DNA from 4 places in the Bacillus sp. FDAARGOS_235 genome. Region 1 is predicted to be linked to each of the others. Evidence: riboswitches for the same ligand, from Rfam matches in the RefSeq annotation. Region 1 holds a riboswitch; each other region holds the start of a gene.
What was found. Region 1 has a riboswitch for thiamine pyrophosphate ahead of tenA (thiaminase II). Riboswitches for the same ligand answer to the same signal wherever they lie in the genome.
Positions count from the first base shown of each region.

Region 1 (5,733 bases):
ACAAGGGCTAGCTGAATTTGTCCAAACTTCATTGGAATATGAAACATGGGATCTTTTGACACAAGCAGTTGCTTTAAACTATTTAGTTATTAAATATCGTGTCGGGGAATTAACAGATGGGGATGTAGAAATTTGGGATAGAGTTAAATTTAATGAGAAATGTATAACAAATTGTAAACATCTATTATCTCAAAAAGAAATATTAGAGTTTACATTCTTCTATATGTGTAAGAGGGCTAAAGCACAGTCAAAAGAGCAGCTGAATAGTGATATGATGAGTCTAGCGATGTATTGTAATACTTTTGTGTATGATTTATATAGACATGACTTGTTGCGAAAGTATCGTAAGTGTACAGATTTTCTATCATATTATGGACCTAGTCAAGTAGTTTTAGCTTGTCAAAGAGCTGTACTTTCTCAAATTTCAGATCGATTAGATCCACTAAAGACAACTCATGTAGATGATTATTTATATGTGATGAAAGAAATGATGGAACATATGACAATAGGTATAATGGATCGATATAACCATTTTATCGGAAAGTTATTATCATACGTGCCATTTTTCGAAATGATTCAAGTTCCACAGCATGCATATTATTGTGAAGAATTACTGTATATTTGTAAGGGCATTGAATATAAAGAGGAAATACTACGCAATTATATATTTATACAATTACATGATTGTTTACCATCATTCTTTAAACTATTTCTTAAAAATAAGCGTTATGCGACGATTCATGATATTCTTTTCTATTGGTGTGACGATGAACAAAGAATGGGTTTAGAGAAAAAATATAATCTTAGTTTTATTTATGAAAAATATGCTTGTGGCTAAACAGTATTTTACATATGAAAAATTAATATAAATTAAAAAGGATCTCAATGTTATGTGAGATCCTTTTTTGTTAGTAAAACAAGGAGAAAGTGATTAAGATGAGAAATAGCATTCCATATAGGAGAAGTTGTGCAGTATAACTTCCTTGTATACCAAAAAAAGTATTTAGTTTTCCGTATAAATTCAATATATATTTCATTGTGTTATCTTTGAAAGATTGGTACACAGTGTCTCCTCTTTCTAAGCTTCTTGTTCATGTTTTTTATTATTAGGGACATTAATGTATCTAGCTATGAATAATAAAACAGCCATAAAGAATACGGGAATTATAGTAGATAAATAAAAGCCATTACTAATAACATTTGTTATAAGGGCACTTAATAGAAAAATAGCATTATAAACATGGGCAACTTTTTGCTTTAGTCGCACTTGAAATGACTCCATCATAATTTCTAGAGCAACAAAAGCAATGATAATAGATAAAAATACAGTGTTTGTATTGTAAATTATTAAACAACAGATTAAACCTAAAAAGGCTAAGTATTCAATGAAGAGAGGTATATTGCGTGGCATACAATTTACCTAACTAAATACGGCAGTGGATTTACTGCATTTGTTTTTTCAAAATTCCATTCTCCATTATGTAATTCGAAATGGAGGTGTTGTCCGTATGAATGACCTGTGTTACCCATATGACCTAGTAATTGTCCAGTTTGTATTTGATCACCAGCTTGTACAGTGCGATCTTTCATATGAGCATAAACTGTTGTATATAATTTCCCGTTTATTTGATGGGCGATGAACACTACATTGCCATAACTAGCTGAATAATATGATTTAATAACTTTACCTGCAGCGGCAGCTTGAATGGAGACGTTACCTTGTGCTGCAATATCTATTCCATAATGCATTTGTTCCCAGCGTATATCAAAGGTTGAGCTGATTTTTCCTTGGGTAGGGAATTTGAAAACTGCTGGAATAGCTGAAGATTGAGCTGTTTGAGCTTGTGATTGCTGTTGATTTTGTACCACATAGTGTTTGGCCACATACCCGTATCCTGTGCCAAAACGAATTTTATACCAAGTTCCTACTGTTTCTACTACTTGTATCTGTGTACCGTTTTGTAAAGAACCAAGTAGAGTACCATTTGTGCTAGCATTGTTACGTACATTTAATTTAGGTGTTGCAACAGTATATTTCGTATCATTTTGAACTGTGATTCCTTTTACTAAGGGCTGCGAACCATTAGATACGAATGCTTTTTGTACATAACCTGTTTGACCGTTATGTGAAATTTTATACCATTCGCCTTGTTCTCCTTGAATAGTCACGAACTTACCATTTGGTAATACATCTAAAATGGAAGATTCTAAATTAGGTTCAGAGCGAACGTTCAATGCATTAGCATTGACGATGTATTGATTAGTAGATTGAAGTTTGTTTTTTTGCAGAATAGCATCTTTTTGTACATAGCCTACTTTATTATTAACAGATACTTTATACCAATCCTTCGTTGTTTTAAGTATGTTAACTTTCGTATTAAAGCGAATTGTATCAAGGGATGTGCTATTTGTATTATCTTCTTTATGTAAGGCTACTTGATCGACTTTGACATATCCAGTTTTGACATTAGATAATTGTTCAGCGTTTGCTTTTTGTACATTTGTTTCGCCCATAGAAGGAAGTAATGAGGCGATTGCGACAGTAGTTGCTGTTAGAGCTGTAGCTTTCATATTCATATAATAGAGACCTCCTCTAGTTGTATAGTTAGTTGTAATTTTATTATAGTATAAAGATATAATATAGTGGGTGTATTCACATAAATGTAATATGAAATCAATATAAAAATAAATTTTTTCAGGATAATGATTCCTTTTTATGGAATTAATTGGTATTTTATTTTACGAAATAGAATAATAATTATTATATAACTCTGTAATTTCGTTGACAATTGAGAAAATTAAAACAGTTGATGATGTCTTATTAGGGTGTTATACTGACAGTGATAATTTTATAGTTTGCTAGGAGAGCTGGTGTTGCCAGCTGAGAGTAAGACCTTAAGTCTTTGATCCTTTTCATTACCTGATCTAGATTATGCTAGCGTAGGGAAGCAATTCGGACACTAATGATGAGTCCCCGTTTCTTTGCGTATAGAAACGGGGCTTTTTTATTTGAAAATTTTATATTGAAACCACTAGGGGTGCTTTTCGTGCTGAGAGAGGAATAATCCTTAACCCTTACAACACCTGATCTAGGTAATACTAGCGAAGGGAAGTGGAACAACGAATAAACTATAATTTTATTTGTTGTAACCACTTCTGATTATAGAAGTGGTTTTTTATTTAGATACATATATTGAAGGGGGAAATAGAAATGAAATTTTGTAATAGATTGTTAGAAGCTGTACAACCAGTTTGGGAGATGAGTCATAATCATCCATTTGTAGTAGGGATGGGGGATGGCACGTTAGAAAAAGATAAGTTTCAGTATTACATTATTCAAGATTATTTATATTTGTTAGATTATGCAAAGCTATATGCCATCGGTGTTGTAAAGGCAACGAATCCACAAGTAATGGGAAAATTTGCTGAACAAATTGATGGAATATTAAATGGAGAAATGACGATCCATAAACAGTATGCAAAAAGGCTTGGAATTTCTATAGAGGAGATAGAATCAGCAAAACCATCTGCTAAAAATTTAGCTTATACAAATTACATGATGTCTGTATCTCAAAATGGCACACTTGCGGAATTAATAGCAGCACTTCTTCCATGTATGTGGAGTTATTGGGAAATTGGAAAGCGTTTAAATGATATTCCTGGAGCGAGAGATCATGAGTTCTTTGGTGAGTGGATTCAAGGATATAGTTCTGAAGAATACGGTAACCTTTGTATTTGGTTAATAGATTTATTAGATGAAATGGCAATTGGAAAGTCAGAGCGAGAGCTAGAAAGATTAGAGGAGATTTTCTTATATTCCAGTCGATTTGAATATTTATTCTGGGATATGTCCTATCGTAAGGAGATGTGGGGATTTGAGGAGCAAGAACATACTACAGTTTCATAATGTTTCTTTTCATTATGATGAGAAGCCAATCATCGATGAATTAAATACTTCTATACAAGAGAAAGAGTTTGTAAGCATTATTGGGCCAAGTGGCTGCGGGAAAAGTACTCTATTTCGCCTTATTACAGGCTTAGAAGAAGTTAGTACTGGACGGATAGAGCTGACAGAAACAAAAAGTCATCCTGTAGGGTATATGCCTCAAAAAGATATGCTCCTGCCGTGGAGAACAATTATTGAGAATGCTGCTTTGCCACTAGAATGTCAGGGTGTACAGAAGAAAGAAGCACAAGTAAAGGCAAAGGAACTGTTACATAAATTTGGTTTACAAGGATACGAGGGAAAATACCCGAAAGATTTATCTGGTGGTATGAAGCAGCGCGTATCTTTTATCCAAACATTATTAACAGGCGGAGAGATATTATTGCTAGATGAACCGTTTAGCGCATTGGACGCTTTAACGAAGGCATCTTTGCAAGAATGGTTGTTTGAACAATGGAAAGAGTGGGAAAAAACAATTTTATTTATCACTCATGATGTGGAAGAAGCGTTGTTTCTTTCGAATCGAATTTTAGTGGTGGAACAGCAGCCGATAACTACTTTGACTGAACGGATTGTGCCGCTTGATCATAACAGAACACGAAAAGATTTATATAAACCGGATGTGTTAGCGCTGAAAGATGAGCTTCTTAGTATGTTACAAAGGCAGGTACTCGTATGATGAACCGATTGAAAGAATTAGTTCCTGCCATTACACTTTCTAGCATTTTACTCGTTATGTGGGAAATAGGAGCAAGAATTGTAGATGAAATGTACATTTTACCGTCACCGTCAGCAATTGTAATGAAGATATGGAAACTAAAAGACATATTATTTACGGTTCATTTACCGGCAACGTTATACGTCGTTTTAATAGGTGTTGTTATTTCTATCGTATTAGGTGTAGGGCTAGCGATGTTAATGAATGCGAGTACATGGATGGAAAGGGCATTTTATCCATTATTAGTTGCCTCACAAACGATTCCCATTACAGCGCTTGCTCCGCTTTTCGTTTTATGGTTTGGATATACCATCTGGAGTAAGGTTGTTGTTACAGTTTTAATTACGTTTTTCCCTATTGCGGTCAATACGTATGACGGACTGCGTAGTACGAAAAAAGAATGGGAGGAGCTCTTAGTTACATATGGAGCAACGAAGAAAGATGTTTTTCTTAAGTTAAAGTTACCGTCTGCTCTTCCTTATTTTTTTTCAGCTTTAAAAATTGCAGTTCCGCTTAGTGTAATTGGGGCAGCAATCGGTGAATGGCTCGGTGCACAAGCTGGGCTTGGTTATTTCAGTAAGAGAATGATGACACAGTTAGATGGAGCTGGTGTATTTGCACCCATTGTATTGTTATCATTATTAGCTATTTTCTTCGTCATACTTATTTCCGTATTAGAAAAGAAATTCATTAGTTGGAGGAAGCATTCATGAAATTTTTAAAACGCATCTTTGTGTTTACATTATTAGTTGCAATGATTGCAGGATGTTCGAGTAATTCAGCATCAGATAAAAGTAAAAAAGAGAAAGAAATAACGGTTATGCTCGATTGGTACCCAAATGCGGTACATAGCTTTATTTATGCAGCAATTGAAAAAGGCTACTTTAAAGAAGAAGGAATAAAGGTAAATATAAAATTCCCTTCTAATCCAACTGATCCATTAACTTTAGCTGCAGCAGGGAAAGTGACAGTTGGTTTGTATTATCAGCCAGATGTTGTTATGGCCAGAGCAAATGAACAAATTCCAGTGAAATCAATTGGAGCTGTCGTACGTTCACCGTTAAATCAT
Region 1 covers NZ_CP020437.2:2,170,853-2,176,585, reverse strand. Annotated here, with positions in the region: gene A6J74_RS13125 (DUF3965 domain-containing protein) at 1-838, shown strand, start outside; gene A6J74_RS13115 (hypothetical protein) at 1,079-1,411, opposite strand; gene A6J74_RS13110 (SH3 domain-containing protein) at 1,417-2,577, opposite strand; TPP riboswitch at 2,852-2,964, shown strand; TPP riboswitch at 3,025-3,128, shown strand; gene tenA (thiaminase II) at 3,212-3,907, shown strand; gene A6J74_RS13100 (ABC transporter ATP-binding protein) at 3,876-4,625, shown strand; gene A6J74_RS13095 (ABC transporter permease) at 4,625-5,377, shown strand; gene A6J74_RS13090 (ABC transporter substrate-binding protein) at 5,374-5,733, shown strand, end outside.

Region 2 (5,733 bases), 1.4 Mb from region 1:
CTGATGGACCTGCATAATTTAATAGCCAAATGACAACCGAACCACCAAAGATGAATGTACCAGCTTTACGAACAAACCCTTTCCCTTTTTCCCATGTGCTAAGCCATAACGTTTTCGCTTGTGGCACGCGGTAAGGCGGTAGTTCAATGACGAAAATAGATTTTTCCGCTTTTAAAATAGTAAGAGACATTATTTTTGTAACTAATAACGCAAGGACAATCCCTGCAACGTATAAAGAGAACACAACAGTTGCCTGACTATGAGGGAAGAACACTCCCGCAAATAATGCATATACAGGTAAACGTGCTGAACAAGACATAAATGGTGTTACTAAAATTGTAAGTAAACGCTCTTTCTCCTGTTCAATCGTTCTCGCTGCCATAATACCTGGAACGTTACAGCCAAAACCGATAATCATCGGAATAAAGGCTTTTCCATTTAAACCGAAGAACTCCATAATTCTATCCATAACAACTGCAATTCGCGCCATATACCCTGAGTCTTCTAATAATGAAATGAAAAAGAATAGTGCAAAGATTTGTGGAACGAATACTAACACAGCACCAACACCGGCAATAATACCTTCTGTAACAAGCGCTTGAATAAAATCAGAAGCTCCAATACTTGTAAGTCCAGCCGTCACCCAATCCGTAAGCTGGCCACCAAAAAACTCATCTAACATATCCGATAAAGGTGTACCAATCCAAGTAAACGTAACCTGAAAAATAAAAAACATAACTGCTAAAAAGATTGGAAGTCCTAAAATTTTATGTGTAATTAATCTATCAATTTTTTCTGAAAAAGGAATTTTTCCTTCTTTCTCATGCTTCATAACATTTGTTTTTAACTTTTCAATATACGCTTCACGAGTTTTGTAAATGTGCTCTTCTAACGTACAATCAAGTTTTCCTTCTAAGCGAGATCGAATGGCTATGAGTTCCTTATAAATTGGTAATGCTTTTATTTCTTTTTCTACTACTTCGTTATTGCTTAAAAATTGAAGTGCTAACCATCTCGGATGCTCGTAATTCACTGTCTCTAAAAGAGCAATTACTTCTCCAATTCCTTCATCCATTTGTACACCATATGAAATAAGGAATGGCTTTTTCTCTTTTTTGTCATTTTCTTTAAGAGTCGTAAGCAGTTCTTCACAGCCTTTTCCACTTCTTGCAACGACAGGCACAACTGTTACACCTAATAGTTCTGATAATCGTTTTACATCAATTACAATTCCTCTTTGCTTCGCCACATCAACCATGTTTAAACCAATTGAGACTGGCTTACCAAATTCAAGTAACTGCAACGTTAAATGCATATTTCTTTCAAACTGCGAGGAATCTACGATATTTAACATATGATTAAATTCTTCTGTTAATAGAAAGTTTGTTACAACACCTTCATCACGTGAAACTGGATTTAAATCATAAACACCTGGTAAATCAATTAATGTTCCTTGTCTATCTTTTAATTTACCAACCTTCTTTTCTACTGTTACACCGCTCCAGTTTCCTACATATTCATAAGAACCAGTAAGTGCATTAAATAATGATGTCTTCCCTGTATTCGGATTCCCTAGCAAAGCTACCTTATTCACGCTAATTCCACCTTTATCATTTTCGCGTCACAATGACGAATACTAATTAACTGTCCACGACACTCCAATGTACAAGGACCTTTAAACATCGCTTTCTGTTTCAGGCGAAGTTCGCTTCCTTCAGCAAGACCGAAAGCAGCTAGTCTACGCTTTAATAGCTGATCTAAAGACTGAATACTTTTTACTAACACTTTCTCTCCAATTTTAATATCTACTAAGCTCATAACCTTCCCCCTCAGAAGAGAATGATAATTATTTTCAAAAAAATTATACCACACCCAATTTCTCTTGTACTATACCCTTTTGCTTCATATTTATTAACATTTCGCTACAATTGTATTTCAATTATTGTCATACTGTATTCGTTTGCCATTCTCATCCATTTCGCTTACAATAAACAATAGCAAATAAAGAATCTCGTTATCACTGGGGGAGCCATGCCGCTGAGAGGGAACACTTCGTTCCGACCCTTCGAACCTGTTAGTTAATGCTAACGCAGGGATTGTGCAAACGTCCGAAATACATACCTCATTTTTATTTACGTATTTCGTATCCTCCTATGATATCTATTCTTTTTTGTACAACTTGGATTTAGGGGGAGACAACATGCGTAACACTAATTTACAAGCGATGATCGAATCTGCTATTCTTGCAGCCTTCGCCATGGTCATCGACATTTTACCATTATCAATTAAACTTCCAACAGGCGGTTCTATCTCATTCGCTATGATTCCTATTTTTATTATTGCTTACCGCTGGGGCTTTAAATCAGCTTTCTTAGGTGGTTTAGTTTGGGGACTGTTACAAATTGTCGTAGGTGATGCCTACATTTTAACACCAGTTCAAGCATTCATTGAGTACTTCATTGCCTTTGCTTTTATCGGATTTGCCGGGTTATTCTATCGTCCAATTCAAAATGCACTTTTAGCATCTAATGCGAATGGCAACGAACAATCAAACTTAAGTAGCCATAAAGATAAACCTTCATCAAAACAAAACCAAGGAAAGAAAGTAATTGGATTCATTATCGTTGCTACATTTATCGGTAGTCTAGCTCGTTACTTCTGTCACTTTATTGCCGGTATTATTTTCTGGGGACAATATGCACCGAAAGGTCAATCAGCTGTGCTATATTCATTAATCGTAAATGGCAGCACAATGCTTGGTTCTTTTATTCTATGTACAGTTTTACTTATATTTTTATTTATCACTTCACCACGCTTATTCAAAAGCATCAATGCTTATCAAATAAATGCAAACAAAAAGGGCGCTTAACTAGCGCCCTTTTTTATATCAAAATTCTCAATGAGTAATATCGATAATAAATACAATAAATGCACAAAGAAAAATAAATACCATCACACCTAGTAAATTGCTATTCATGGCTAATCTACTCCTTACATAACCTCTTTTTCTAACAAGATTATATCTCTTAAAAATAAAGATTAGGTAAAGATAATATGAAAATAACTTAAAAAAAAGCGTAGCATGTATGATCTACGCTTTTTTCAGTAAGTAGAAGTAAAATAACACACCATCTTCTGTATTCTTTACCCCATATTCAGCATCGTGCAGTTCTAAAATATTCTTTGAAATAGCAAGCCCAAGCCCTGTTCCACCTTGTGAACGATGACGTGCTGCATCCACGCGATAAAAACGATCCCAAATTTTATCTAATTGCTCTTCTTCAATATGAGTACCTTTATTTTCAATACACACTTTTATACGATTTTTCTCATCTATTGTAGAAATAATAATATCCTCTTTATTCGGTGTATAACGTATGGCATTCGTAATGAAGTTCACGATGACTTGTTCAATCCGGCCTTGATTTGCGACTACTTCAAATGGACCTATATTTTTATGAACACGAAGTTCTTTTTTCTCTATTTCTACAGAAAGGTGTTCACATATATCTTCAATTACTGTATCGATATAAAATGAATCCATTTTCATTTTATATGTACCTGACTCAAATTTAGCTAACTCAAGCATATCTAAAATTAACGTATCCATTTTATCTACTTCTCGTTCCATCGCTTGAAAATAGTACTCTTTTTTATGTTCAGCTACCCCATCCTTTAAAATAGAAATACAGCTTTTCATAATACTTAACGGTGTTTTTAATTCATGTGAAACACCAGAAATGAATTCCTTCCGCGTCTTTTCTAGCTTTCTTTCCTTTTCAATATCTTGTTCTAGCTGTCCAATATGCGAATGGAGTTTATTCGATAGCGTATTAATATTTTTCGATAAATCACCAATTTCATCTTTTGAAGTAATTGGTATTTTTTCTGTGAAATCTAAATGCGCTATTTTTTTCGTTGTATCATTTATTTTTAGTAGCGGTTTTGCAATTTGTTTCGAGTAATAAAACGAAGCTAGAAAAACCAAAACGACTACAAATGCAATAATGTAAATGTAATAATCTTGTACCATTTGTACAGCCTCATCTACTGGTTGTAAAGAAGCCATCGCATATATATATGCTACTGATCCATCTTTTTCTTTTATTGGCTTAATTAATAATTTATATTTTATATCATTTTTTTCATAGTCCATTGTTTGTGTTGCATATTGTATGTGCTTGCTCTCTTTTAATAATAAATCCGTTTGAAATTCTTTTATGTTATCCAAGAATATACTATTTTTATAAATTGGATTCACAGGACCTTTTACATCTGGGAACTGTACTTTTGTAACACGTCCTCCTATGTAAAAGCCTAATTCCTGAGCAGCTTCTTCCTGAACAGCTGGTTTCTTTTCCTTAACAAGTTGCTCCCCAGCTGCTCTCCTTTTCTCCTCATCTAATTTAATTTTCTCCTGAAACGCTTTTTCTAATGGCTTATTAGATCCATTTAAATTTTGCTTACTTAACATGAAAGAGAATGGAATAAAACTATCTTCTTGTTTCACCCCAGAAACAGACATTGTTTGTCCTAAAAACTGATCTGATGATTTATTATCAATCTCCTCTATATTGACGAGATTGTATAAGGGAATCTTGAATATTTGTTGTCCAAACTCCTTTTGTTTCCTACGGTCTATCGTTACCTCAAAATAAAAATCATCCACATGTTTTAAATTCCCATTCTGATCTAATGTCGTAATCCACGTATTATTTTCTCTAAAAAAGTCTTGCTCCAGTTTCTGAATTCCTTCTGCATTTCCTGCGTAATTTAAATAATTCTTTTCAAAGGAATTTAAATTCACTTTAATATCTTCTACTTTTCGATTCGCATAATATTGTTTGAAAAATATCGTTTGTCCAATAAATATCGTCGCTAAAATTAACATACATAATGCTGTTGTGAGAGTAAATAATTTTAGTACAATCCCTTTTCTCATACATTCCCCTCAAACTTATATCCAGTTCGCACTACAGTTGTAATGTACTTTGCTTTCTCTCCTAATTTATTTCTTAAATTACGAATATGGCTATTAACCGTTCGATCATCACCAGCAAATTCATATCCCCAAATTCTTGAAATTAATTGTTCCCTTGTTAGTACAATTCCTTGGTTTTTCATGAAATACACCAATATTTCAAACTCCGTATGCGTTAAACTAACATCTACCTCATCAACAGTAACAGTACGTGATGGAAAATGAACGTGGATACCATGAATTGATAACGTATCATCTTCATTCTCTAAAGGTTTCTTCGATGCTTTTCTACTTTCTAATAATCGTTTCGCTCTTGCTAATAAAATTGGTGGACTGTACGGCTTCGTCACATAGTCATCTGCCCCAAGTTCAAAACCAAGTAACGTATCATCTTCATCTACGCGCGCCGTCAACATAATAATAGGCACCTCGGACGTCTTCCGAATTCTTCGGCAAACAGACCATCCATCGAGTTCCGGCAACATAATATCTAAAATAACTAAATCAACCTCTTCTTCTTCAAATACAACTAAAGCTTCTTTCCCGTCCCTTGCTTCAAACACTACATATTGTTCACTTAAAAAATAATCTTTTAATATTTCACGTAAAATCTCTTCATCTTCAACAATTAAAATGTTTTTTGACATAACCTATGTATCCCCCTCTCGCCTTCAGAAACTATAATTTTATTTTGAATAACTAGCAGTTAACTTCGCCTCGATAATATATCTATCCGGTGCATCTCCTATATA
Region 2 covers NZ_CP020437.2:3,560,722-3,566,454, reverse strand. Annotated here, with positions in the region: gene feoB (ferrous iron transport protein B) at 1-1,594, opposite strand, end outside; gene A6J74_RS20420 (FeoA family protein) at 1,591-1,818, opposite strand; TPP riboswitch at 2,013-2,114, shown strand; gene thiT (energy-coupled thiamine transporter ThiT) at 2,201-2,869, shown strand; gene A6J74_RS20410 (sensor histidine kinase) at 3,092-4,942, opposite strand; gene A6J74_RS20405 (response regulator transcription factor) at 4,939-5,628, opposite strand; gene A6J74_RS20400 (class D sortase) at 5,668-5,733, opposite strand, start outside.
Region 2: linked by a shared signal. The riboswitch ahead of thiT (energy-coupled thiamine transporter ThiT) and the one ahead of tenA (thiaminase II) in region 1 are both predicted to bind thiamine pyrophosphate.

Region 3 (5,733 bases), 1.0 Mb from region 1:
TTGGTTCGGATATAGACACATCATTTATCGATCAGAAATTAGATCAATAGGTGAGAACTGTCATAGAGTGACAGGGCGAACGTAAGCGAGGAAGTGCATTATGCCATCAGGAAAAACGCATACGAAAATAAACTTAATATCCCTTCCGGTTGTTTTGTTTCTGCTCTTTTCGTATGGATTAACAAATTTTGATTTTTTATTAACTTTTGCAATTGGCTTTTTAGTAGGTACTTCATTTTTAACACCTGATTTAGATACGTACAGTAATGCGTATAATAAATGGGGATTCCTGCGTATATTTTGGTATCCGTATAAGAAAGTAATGCCACATCGTTCCTTTCTTACACATACGATTATACTTGGTGATGTAATTCGTATTGCATACATGTTAATCGTATTTTCTCCGTTTTTATTTCTATTAAATGTAATAGCACTGGACGGGAACTTAATAGAAATTGCGAAAAAACATGAGGTGGAAATTAAAACGTTCCTAATGGGAATTGTTGTGGCGAGCACGCTTCACATTATAGCGGATAAAACGAATACGCGCCGAAAGAAAATGATGAGAAAAAAGAAGAAACGAAGAAGATAAAGTGAAACTTTAATCAGTAGGGGCATCCCCCGCTAATTATTAGCTCACACTAATCGGAAAAAGGACACTTGCAAATTGCAAGTGTCCTTTTTTTAAACAAACGTTTGTTTAAAATTAAGCTTTCAGCACTTTAATTCCTTTTACAATGTTCCAGATGAAGTAGTATAAGCTGATGATTCCGCAAATAGCTAAGACAATCATTGCTCCAATTCCAAGTGTTACATCTGGTTGGTCCGATCCGATGCCCATAATTCCTAAAATAGCTACGCCGATAAATGTAGCGATACTTGGAATGATATGTGTCCATAGAGCACGTTTTGCATGTGGCTTTGTTTCAGCATCCCCCACAATCCAAACGATGATTGGGAATAAGATAGGGGCAAATAGTACACTAAAGTATGATAAAGCAGCTAGTATTTTGTTTCCATTCATATATATCACCTCATAAATAATTTCCGTTGTTATACTATTATTATGCAGTAATTTTTACAAGCTTACTATCGATGAACATTACAAGAACGTGACGATTTTGTAAGATTTTTTCTTTAAATAATAAAATTTTCAAAAAAATCTTTTTTTATGGAAAACGCTGTGATAAAGTATAAATGGGATTAGATGAAAACGTTTTCTTGAACGTTTTTTATTTTTAGACTTAAAGGTATGATGACCTGATAGTCTATTGATGAGGTTATTCTATTTAAAAGGGGATTCTTTAGGGGGAGAGAACAATGAACACATGGACACAAGTTTATGATCCGTTCGGTAACATTTGGATTTCGGCAGCAGTCGCACTTATTCCAATCATCTTTTTTTTCTTAGCTTTAGCAGTTTTCCGCATGAAGGGGTATGTGGCAGGATTTATTACAGTTGTACTTACAATTTTAGTAGCGTTATTCGCTTATAAAATGCCGTTTACGATGGCGATGGCAGCAACCGGATACGGTTTTTTATACGGACTATGGCCAATTGCTTGGATTATCATTATGTCGGTATTTTTGTATAAAATTTCCGTAAAAACAGGTCAATTCGATGTCATTCGTGCATCTGTATTATCTATTACAAATGATCACCGTTTACTCGTTATTTTAATTGGTTTTTCATTCGGAGCATTTTTAGAAGGGGCTGCGGGATTCGGTGCACCAGTAGCAATCACGGCAGCGCTTCTAGCAGGTCTCGGATTAAATCCTTTATATGCGGCTGGTCTTTGTTTAATCGCAAATACTGCACCGGTAGCATTTGGAGCGATGGGAATTCCGATTACAGTTGCTGGACAAGTAACGGGTATTGATCCACATAAAATCGGACAAATGGCTGGACATCAGTTACCGTTTCTATCATTATTTGTTCCGTTCTTCATCGTATTTTTAATGGATGGGTTTAAAGGGGTAAAACAAACGTGGCCTGCGTTACTTGTAGCAGGTAGTTCATTTGCAATTACACAGTTTATTACAGCAACGTTTCTAGGGCCGGAGCTTCCGGATATTACGTCAGCACTTGTAAGTTTAGTGAGTTTAGCGCTGTTCTTAAAAGTTTGGCAGCCGAAAGAAATCTATCAATCTAAACAAGCAAATAGTGAAGTAGCGGCAACAACGACGACATCTATGCCAAAACTCACAATAGGAAAAGTAGTGAAAGCATGGTCTCCGTTCATTATTTTAACGGTTATGGTAGTTGTTTGGAGCCAAAGCTTCTTTAAATCTTTATTTGCTCCAGGAGGCGCTTTAGAAAGTCTTGTATTTAAGTTTGAAGTTCCAGGCTTACACAATTTAGTAATGAAAGCAGAGCCGATAGTAAATAAACCAACGCCTTATGAAGCAATTTTGAAATTAGATGTTTTATCAGCGACTGGAACGGCAATTTTAATTGCTTGTATTATTTCTATCTTTATTTTGAAAATGAGTGCAAAAGATGCAGTAGCGACATTTAAAGAAACGTTAAACGAACTTAAGATGCCAATTCTATCTATCGGATTCGTATTAGGATTCGCATTTATCGCAAACTATTCTGGTCTATCTTCTACATTAGCGCTAGCGCTAGCAGGAACTGGCGGACTATTCCCTTTCTTCTCACCATTCCTAGGTTGGATTGGTGTATTCTTAACAGGATCCGATACGTCTGCGAACGCACTGTTCTCGAATTTACAAGCAATTACGGCACAGCAAGTTGGCGTATCTGAAGTACTTCTCGTTGCGGCAAATACAACAGGTGGTGTAACAGGTAAGATGATTTCTCCGCAATCGATTGCAATTGCTTGTGCTGCAGTTGGACTTGCCGGAAAAGAGTCGGATTTGTTCCGTTTTACAGTGAAGCATAGTTTGTTCTTCGTTATTATCGTTGGTATTATGACGTATGTACAGGCATATTATTTAACGTGGATGATTCCATAAACAATAAAAGAAATAAACTTTTCATTTTTCAGATTATCGTGTATGATGAGAAAGTATTGAAAATTAAATCAGTGATAAACTAGGGGTGCCTAACGTATGCGTAGGCTGAGAGAGAAGCGCGTGAACTTCTTAACCCTTTGGACCTGATCTGGCTCGTACCAGCGTAGGGAAGTTAGCGGCTTTACATAATGATGTCTTTTATGAGCCAGGTCCTTATTTTTTTATGGACCTGGCTCTTTTTGTTTTGGCATACGCTGGCCATATCTCGTCCTTGTCACGTACAGGGGGGCAACAAAGGTTATGAAACAATCTGTTTCAGCTGAACAAATTGAATTGAAATCGAGTTTACCAGGAAGTAAGAAAGTGTATGTAGATGGACCACGGGAAGGTATGAAAGTACCGATGCGTGAGATTGCACAAAGCGATACGAATGGTGTCCAAAATCCGCCCATCCGTGTGTATGATACGAGTGGTCCTTATACGGATCCGGCCTATAAAGTGGAGCTGGAAAAGGGGATTCCAACGCCGCGTCATTCTTGGGTCATGGAGCGCGGGGATGTAGAGGCATACGAAGGGCGTGAAGTAAAACCAGAGGATGACGGTGTGAAAGTGGCTTCGAAACATACACCTGTTTTCCCGCAAATGGATCGTAAGCCGCTTAGAGCGAAGGAAGGTGCAAATGTTACGCAAATGCACTATGCGCGTAATGGCATTATTACGTCTGAGATGGAGTATGTTGCGATTCGTGAAGGAGTGGAGCCTGAGTTTGTTCGTAAGGAAATTGCAGAAGGTCGTGCGATTTTACCAGCGAATATTAACCATCCGGAAGCAGAACCGATGATTATCGGACGTAACTTTCATGTGAAGGTAAATGCAAATATCGGAAACTCTGCTGTATCTTCTTCTATTGCAGAAGAAGTAGAGAAGATGACATGGGCAACGCGCTGGGGTGCAGATACGATTATGGATTTATCTACAGGTAAAAATATTCATACGACGCGCGAATGGATTATTCGTAATGCTCCTGTACCGGTTGGAACTGTGCCCATTTATCAAGCGCTTGAGAAAGTAAACGGAATTGCAGAAGATTTAACGTGGGAAGTGTACCGTGATACGTTAATTGAGCAAGCGGAGCAAGGCGTTGATTACTTTACGATTCACGCTGGTGTATTACTTCGTTACATTCCAATTACTGCAAAACGTACGACAGGTATCGTTTCACGCGGTGGTTCGATTATGGCGCAGTGGTGTTTATTCCATCATAAAGAAAACTTCCTATATACTCATTTTGAAGAGATTTGTGAAATTATGAAGCAGTACGATGTTTCATTCTCGCTTGGAGATGGATTACGTCCAGGTTCGATTGCAGATGCAAATGACGAAGCGCAGTTCTCGGAGCTTGAAACGCTTGGTGAATTGACGAAAATCGCTTGGAAACATGATGTGCAAGTTATGATTGAAGGACCTGGACATGTACCGATGCACTTAATTAAAGAAAATATGGAGAAAGAACTTGATATTTGTCAGGGCGCGCCATTTTATACACTTGGGCCGCTAACGACAGATATTGCACCAGGATATGACCATATTACATCCGCAATTGGAGCAGCAATGATCGGCTGGCTTGGAACGGCGATGCTTTGTTATGTAACGCCGAAAGAACATTTAGGTTTACCAAATAAAGATGATGTTCGAGAAGGGGTTATTACGTATAAAATTGCAGCACATGCGGCTGATCTTGCGAAAGGGCATAAAACGGCTCATCAGCGTGATGACGCACTTTCAAAAGCACGTTTCGAATTTCGTTGGCGCGATCAATTTAATTTGTCTTTAGATCCTGAACGTGCGATGGAGTATCACGATGAAACGTTACCAGCAGAAGGAGCGAAAACAGCTCATTTTTGTTCAATGTGTGGACCGAAGTTTTGTAGTATGAGAATTTCACATGATATTCGTGAATATGCGAAAGAAAATGACTTAGAAACGACAGAAGCAATTGAAAAAGGAATGAAAGAGAAGGCGAAAGAATTTAAAGATACTGGTAGTCATTTATACCAATAACACGTTACACCTCTTTACTTGATTGATCACACTGTAGTACCTAACTTAATTATAGAAAAAGCCCCCTTTGCTAAGACGGTAGCAAAGGGGGCTTCTGTTTTCTTTATAAGGCAAAGAAGAGGTGTACCCAGTAGTATAAGAGGAATAATGTGACGACTGTTGTGAGAGGAATAACGATGAGAGATACGCTTAAATAATCTTTCCATTTTACTTTAATTTTGTTTTGTTTCAGAATATACATCCAGATGAGGGAAGCTAGTGTACCGATTGGTAATAATAGTGAACCGATGTCACTACCAATAATGTTTGCGAGGTAGATTGTTTTTAATGTGACTGGATCTAGCCCCATTTCTGTTAATGTGATTGTACCAATCATAAGGGCAGGGTGGTTATTGAAGACGTTAGAGAGGATGGATACAAGTCCGCCCATTGCAAAGCTAGCATAGAGTAAATGCTGACTTACAAGTGGCTCGAGCCATTGCACAAGTGCGGCTGTTAATCCTGCGTTGTGAAGCCCGTAAATAATGACGTACATAGAGAAGGCGAAGATTAAAATGTGCCACGGTGTCTTTTTTAAAATATCGACAGGGTTTGTTCGTAAGTAGTACCATCTCCAGATAAGAAGAACGAGGGAACCTAGCACTGCAACGATTTCGATTGGGATAGATAAGAAGGATGCAACGAACAGAAGAC
Region 3 covers NZ_CP020437.2:3,208,091-3,213,823, forward strand. Annotated here, with positions in the region: gene A6J74_RS18395 (YkvA family protein) at 1-50, shown strand, start outside; gene A6J74_RS18400 (metal-binding protein) at 101-592, shown strand; gene A6J74_RS18405 (magnetosome magnetite crystal formation protein family) at 707-1,024, opposite strand; gene lldP (L-lactate permease) at 1,321-2,979, shown strand; TPP riboswitch at 3,051-3,166, shown strand; gene thiC (phosphomethylpyrimidine synthase ThiC) at 3,280-5,040, shown strand; gene A6J74_RS18420 (arsenic transporter) at 5,144-5,733, opposite strand, start outside.
Region 3: linked by a shared signal. The riboswitch ahead of thiC (phosphomethylpyrimidine synthase ThiC) and the one ahead of tenA (thiaminase II) in region 1 are both predicted to bind thiamine pyrophosphate.

Region 4 (5,733 bases), 320 kb from region 1:
CTTCTTTATTCTGCGGAGGAAACTTGTATGTATTATTAGAGGAAGAGCGATTGTCTGTAGAAGCATTTGCAAATGCAATCTATAAAGTGAAAGCAACTTCGATCTTGGCATTAGCGACAATTTTTGTTCGACAAGTAGCAACTTATTTAGCAGAAGAAAATATATATAAGCTAGCTTCCCTGAAAAGAATTGCGATTGGCGGTGAAATGTTGCCTGTAGAGGTTATTAAATTGTGGAGAGAAAGAATAAGTACAAATGTTGAAATTCATAATGTATACGGACCGACAGAATGTACTGTAGTGACGACAACCTATAAAATACCTAATCAGTTAAATGAGGATGTTGCGAGTATTCCCATTGGTAAACCATGTGCTAATTATCAAGTTATGATTTTGGATGACAATATGAATCTTTGTCCAATTGGTGTACCTGGTGAATTATATATAGATTCAGTAGGATTAGCAAAAGGGTATTTTAATAAGCCTAATAAAACAATTGAAGCTTTTATTCCGAACCCCTTTAATCCTATAGTTAATATATATAAAACGGGTGATATCGTTAAGTTGCTAGAGGATGGAAATATAGAGTTTTTACATCGGAAAGATGATCAAGTAAAAATTAGAGGACATCGTATTGAACTAGGAGAAATCCAAAGTAAAATTTCTCAAAATCATAATATAAAAGAAAATGCTGTTTTTGCTAAGAAGAGCAAGGAAGGTAGCCAATATTTAATCGCATTCTATACAACTTTGAACAAAAAGGAAATACCAGAATTAGTTTATCAGTTACAAGAGCAGTTACCGGATTATATGGTACCATCTAAATTAATTTATATTAATGAACTACCACTTACACCAAATAAAAAGGTTGATGTTAAAAAGTTAGCTCAATTAGAAGAAAAGTACGAGCCGGTTCGTCTACAGGAATATGTCGCGCCTTCTATTAAAGCGGAGAAACAGATAGCGAAAGCTTGGGCAGAGGTATTAGGAATTTCAAAAATTGGAGTGCATGATGATTTCTTTACAATTGGTGGACATTCGTTGAAAGTATTGAGAGTCTTAACATTGTTAAAAGAAGATTTTTCACATTTAACAATTCAAGATTTCTTTAAAGAAAGAACGATATATGGATTAGCTAGAATTGAGAGAGAAGTAAAAGTAGAGACAGAAGAAGTATTTCGTGAATATAAGGTGATTCACGAACCGAATACTATTACTTATTCGAATGTTTTAGAAGACACTAACATCTCAAATGTCTTTTTAACTGGAGCTACTGGTTATTTGGGGTCGCACATATTATATGAATTATTGAGAGATACATCTGCTACCATTTATTGTTTAGTAAGACCGACGAAAGATGTGCAACAAAGAATTATCGATACATTAACAAGCTACTTTAATGATATATGTGAAGAGTGGTTACAGCGTATACAGGCTGTACCTGGTGATTTGGGAGAAGAGTATCTTGGGATGAGCGAAGAGGAATTTATTTTAATTAGTTCTAAGGTCGATACGGTAATTCATTGCGGTGCAGATGTAAGACATTTTGGAGATGTAAAACAATTTAAAAATGTGAACGTCCAAGGCACGAGCCGTATGCTAGCGTTAGCCGAGAATGGTGCTACATTCCACTTTATCTCTACAATTGGTATTCCGATAGAATTAGCGGTAGAGCAATGGGATACATATATGGAAACAGGTGATTTCAATTATAATGTAGAGTTAGAGAATGTGTATTCCGATAGTAAACTACAGGCGGAAAATCTTGTTCGTGAAGCTTTGAAGAGCGGCATACGAGGGAATATTTATCGTGCAGGTAACCTAGCATGTCATTCAGAAACGGGTTCGTTCCAACAAAACATTGAAGGAAATGCATTTTATCGTCTTATTAAAACGATGCTTCTAATTGGAAAGGCACCAAATGTGAAGTGGAAAGTTGATTTTACACCAATTGACTTTGCCAGTAAGTCGATTGTATCGTATTTACAAGATCCAAAAATTGTAGGAGAGACGTTACATATTTGTCATCCACATCAAGTTGAATTTGAACATTTTATAAAGCTAATTGAGGGATGTGGATACAATCTTGAAATGGTTCCACTTTCGGAATATGTAAATATCGGGCTTGAATTAGCAAAAGGAAATGAAGAAATAGCAGAGTTAATTGCTTCTCAAGTTGCAGGAGATGGAGCACAGCAATCTGAAATTGTCATGGGTACTCGTAGAACAAATGAATGGACTAAGAAAAAAGAGCTGATAGTGCCAGCGATTAATAAAGAATTTATTCAGTTGTTATTAGCTCATGGTGAAAAAGTTGGATATTTTCCAAAAGTAATGAAATGATTATGTACGCTTTTGTTTGTTCAATAAAATAAATCATGCTACAATGAGAACGAATTAAGAACCGGGGAGCCAATTGGCTGAGAGGATGTAAGTATACATCGACCCTCAACCTGATCTGGATAATGCCAGCGTAGGGAGTTACTTTAAAGTGATGTAGCATAAGTTATTATAGAATAACTTGTATACAAGGCTTTCCTACATGGTAGGAAAGCCTTTTCTTTTTTTGGAAACATATTTTATAAGGGGGATTTTATTATGTCACAACAAGTTACAATGTCATTTTCAGTAGTACCGCAAGCAAAAACAAAAGATGTATATTCTGTTGTTGATAAAGCAATTGAAGTTGTACAACAATCGGGAGTTCGTTATGAAGTAGGAGCAATGGAAACAACGTTGGAAGGAGAATTAGATGTACTTCTTGATGTCGTGAAACGTGCGCAGCAAGCTTGCGTCGATGCTGGAGCTGAAGAAGTGATTACTTCTATTAAAATCCATTATCGTCCAAGCACTGGTGTAACGATAGATGAAAAGGTTTGGAAGTACCGTGATGAATATGCAAAACCAGAAGCAATCTAAACTTATTACAACAATTTGGCTTATCCTTCTCATTGCGATATGGGAAGGATCTGTTTCATTATTTAAAATCGAACCGTGGATTTTACCAAAGCCTTCTGCCATTGTTCAAGAATTAATTGGAATGAAGGATTTACTATTACCAAATACGATGCAAACACTGCAGGAAGTTATAATCGGACTATTTTTTGCGATTTTACTTGGGACGAGTATTGCAATTATTATGGACGTGATACCTTTATTTCGTATTTTAATAAATCCGTTGCTCGTTATTTCGCAAACGATTCCAATCGTTGTACTTGCACCGTTATTTATTATTTGGTTTGGATATGGGATGTTGCCGAAAGTAATGGTCGTCATACTCGTTTGTTTCTTCCCAATTGCGCTTAGTATTTTAGAAGGTTTTCAAACTGTAGATAAAAATATGTTGAAATTGTTGCAAACAATGAAAGCAACGAAATGGCAAGTTTACCAGAAAGTAAAGTTTCCGGCAGTGCTCCCATACTTTTTCTCGGGTTTAAAAATTGCAGTTACATATAGCGTGATGGGGGCAATTATCGGAGAATGGCTCGGTGCAAGTGAAGGGTTAGGGGTTATGCTTACGAGAGCTACAAAATCCTTTTTAACTGCTCGAGTATTTGGTGTTGCAGCAATTATCGTCATGGTGACATTATGTCTGTATTTTATCGTGGAGTTTATGGCAAGAATAACAGCACCATGGATATATAGAAAGGACGGCAGAAAATGAAAAAAGGTTTAAAAATTATGTTAGCTGTTTTATTAGCAGTAAGTGTGGCTGGGTGTAATCCGGCGAAGAAAGAAGAAAGTGCAAGTAAAGATAAAAAAGTAAAAGTTGTTTTAGATTGGTTTCCAAATACGAATCATACTGGCTTATATGTAGCGAAAACGAAAGACTATTACAAAAAACAAGGGCTTGATGTAGAAATTATCCAGCCTGGTGATAATGTCACAGCAGAGCAGATGATTGCTTCTGGGAAAGCAGATTTTGCGATAAGCGCACAGGAAAATGTAACATTAGCTCGTGTTGAAGGAATCCCAGTTGTTTCTGTTGGTGCAATTATTCAGCATAATACCTCTGCTTTTGCATCACTAAAAAAAGATAATATGACGTCACCGAAAGACTTTGAAGGTAAACGTTATGGTGGCTGGGGAGGACCAGCAGAAGAAGCAACGTTAAAAACAATTATGGAGAAACATCAAGCTGATTTTAATAAAGTCGAAAAAATTATCTTAGGACAAACAGACTTCTTCAAATCAATCGGTCGTGATGCGGACTTTGAATGGATTTATTATGGATGGGATGGCATTGAAGCGAAGCGTCAAGGAAAAGAGTTAAATACGATTATGGTGAAAGACTTAGATCCAGCGCTTGATTTCTATAGTCCTGTTATTATTACGAGTGAAAAACATACGAAGCAAGATAAAGACTTCGTGAAAAAGTTTATGACTGCAACGACAGAAGGTTATAATTTTGCAATTAAAGAGCCGAAAGAAGCTGCTGATATTTTAATTAAAGCTGTTCCAGATGTGAATAAGGAATTAGTACAAGAAAGTCAAAAGTGGTTAAGTACGAAGTATCAAGATGATGCAAAAGCGTGGGGAGTACAGAAGGAAGAAGTTTGGACGAATTACATGAATTTCTTATACGACAACAAAGTTATTAAAAAGAAAATTGATGTAAAAGATGCTTTTACAAATGAATTCCTTCCAAGTGAAAAATGAGCGGATTACAAATAAAAGATATTGTGAAATCTTTCGATGGAAAGAATGTATTAGCAAATATTAGTGCCTCTATACAGGAGGGAGAGTTTGTCTCTTTTGTCGGTCCAAGTGGTTGTGGGAAAAGCACATTGTTAAATATGATTGCGAGTGTTGAAGAGCCAACGAGTGGAGAGGTATTTTATAATGAGGAACATGTGAGAAAACAAGATGTTGTAAGCTATATGCCACAACAAGATTTATTATTACCGTGGCGATCGGCTTTACAAAATATTGTTCTTCCATTAGAAATTGAGGGGAAATCTAAAAAACAAAGGTTAACAGAAGGAATGGAAGCATTAAAGCAGTTTGAGTTAGATGAATATGCGGATCATTATCCTGATGCATTATCTGGTGGTATGCGCCAAAGAATTAGCTTTCTTCGTACATACTTATGTGAGAAGCCGATTATGCTACTTGATGAGCCTTTTGGAAAATTAGATGCATTTACAAAAATGGAAGTACACAGTTGGCTTTTAAATTCTTGGCATCAAGAAAAGCAAACAATTGTTATGGTTACACACGACTTAGATGAAGCAATTTTACTTTCTGATCGCGTATTTATTTTATCTCAAAGACCAGCATCAATAGTTGGTGAAGTGCAAGTGAAATTACCTCGTCCTCGAACGATGGATATGTTAACATCATTGGAGTTAAAGAAGGATAAGGAAGAAATTTTAAGTGTATTAGCTCCTTATATGAAAAAATAGAAAAAGTCTTTTAACAGTTTTAATCGTTTCACATGAGCTTCTTTCTATGAAACGTGGATAACGAAAGTATGGAATATCGAAGAATGGAACGTTTAAAAATAATCACAAAGAAAAGGCCGTAGCTTATATAAGCTACGGCCTTTTCTTTGTGATTAACATGATTTTCGAGAACTCTTACATGAGAATTGTATGAAGAAGCACTCTTATGGTGCGCTTATAAGCGTGCTTTTTCTGCGATTATGTTTATATTTATAATAATATTAGACGCCTTTCCCTAATAGGCAACTATCTTTTTGTATATATAGATAGCTTGAAATGGAATGAAAATT
Region 4 covers NZ_CP020437.2:2,495,695-2,501,427, reverse strand. Annotated here, with positions in the region: gene A6J74_RS14755 (non-ribosomal peptide synthetase family protein) at 1-2,342, shown strand, start outside; TPP riboswitch at 2,395-2,496, shown strand; gene A6J74_RS14750 (MTH1187 family thiamine-binding protein) at 2,598-2,918, shown strand; gene A6J74_RS14745 (ABC transporter permease) at 2,890-3,663, shown strand; gene A6J74_RS14740 (ABC transporter substrate-binding protein) at 3,660-4,658, shown strand; gene A6J74_RS14735 (ABC transporter ATP-binding protein) at 4,655-5,404, shown strand.
Region 4: linked by a shared signal. The riboswitch ahead of A6J74_RS14750 (MTH1187 family thiamine-binding protein) and the one ahead of tenA (thiaminase II) in region 1 are both predicted to bind thiamine pyrophosphate.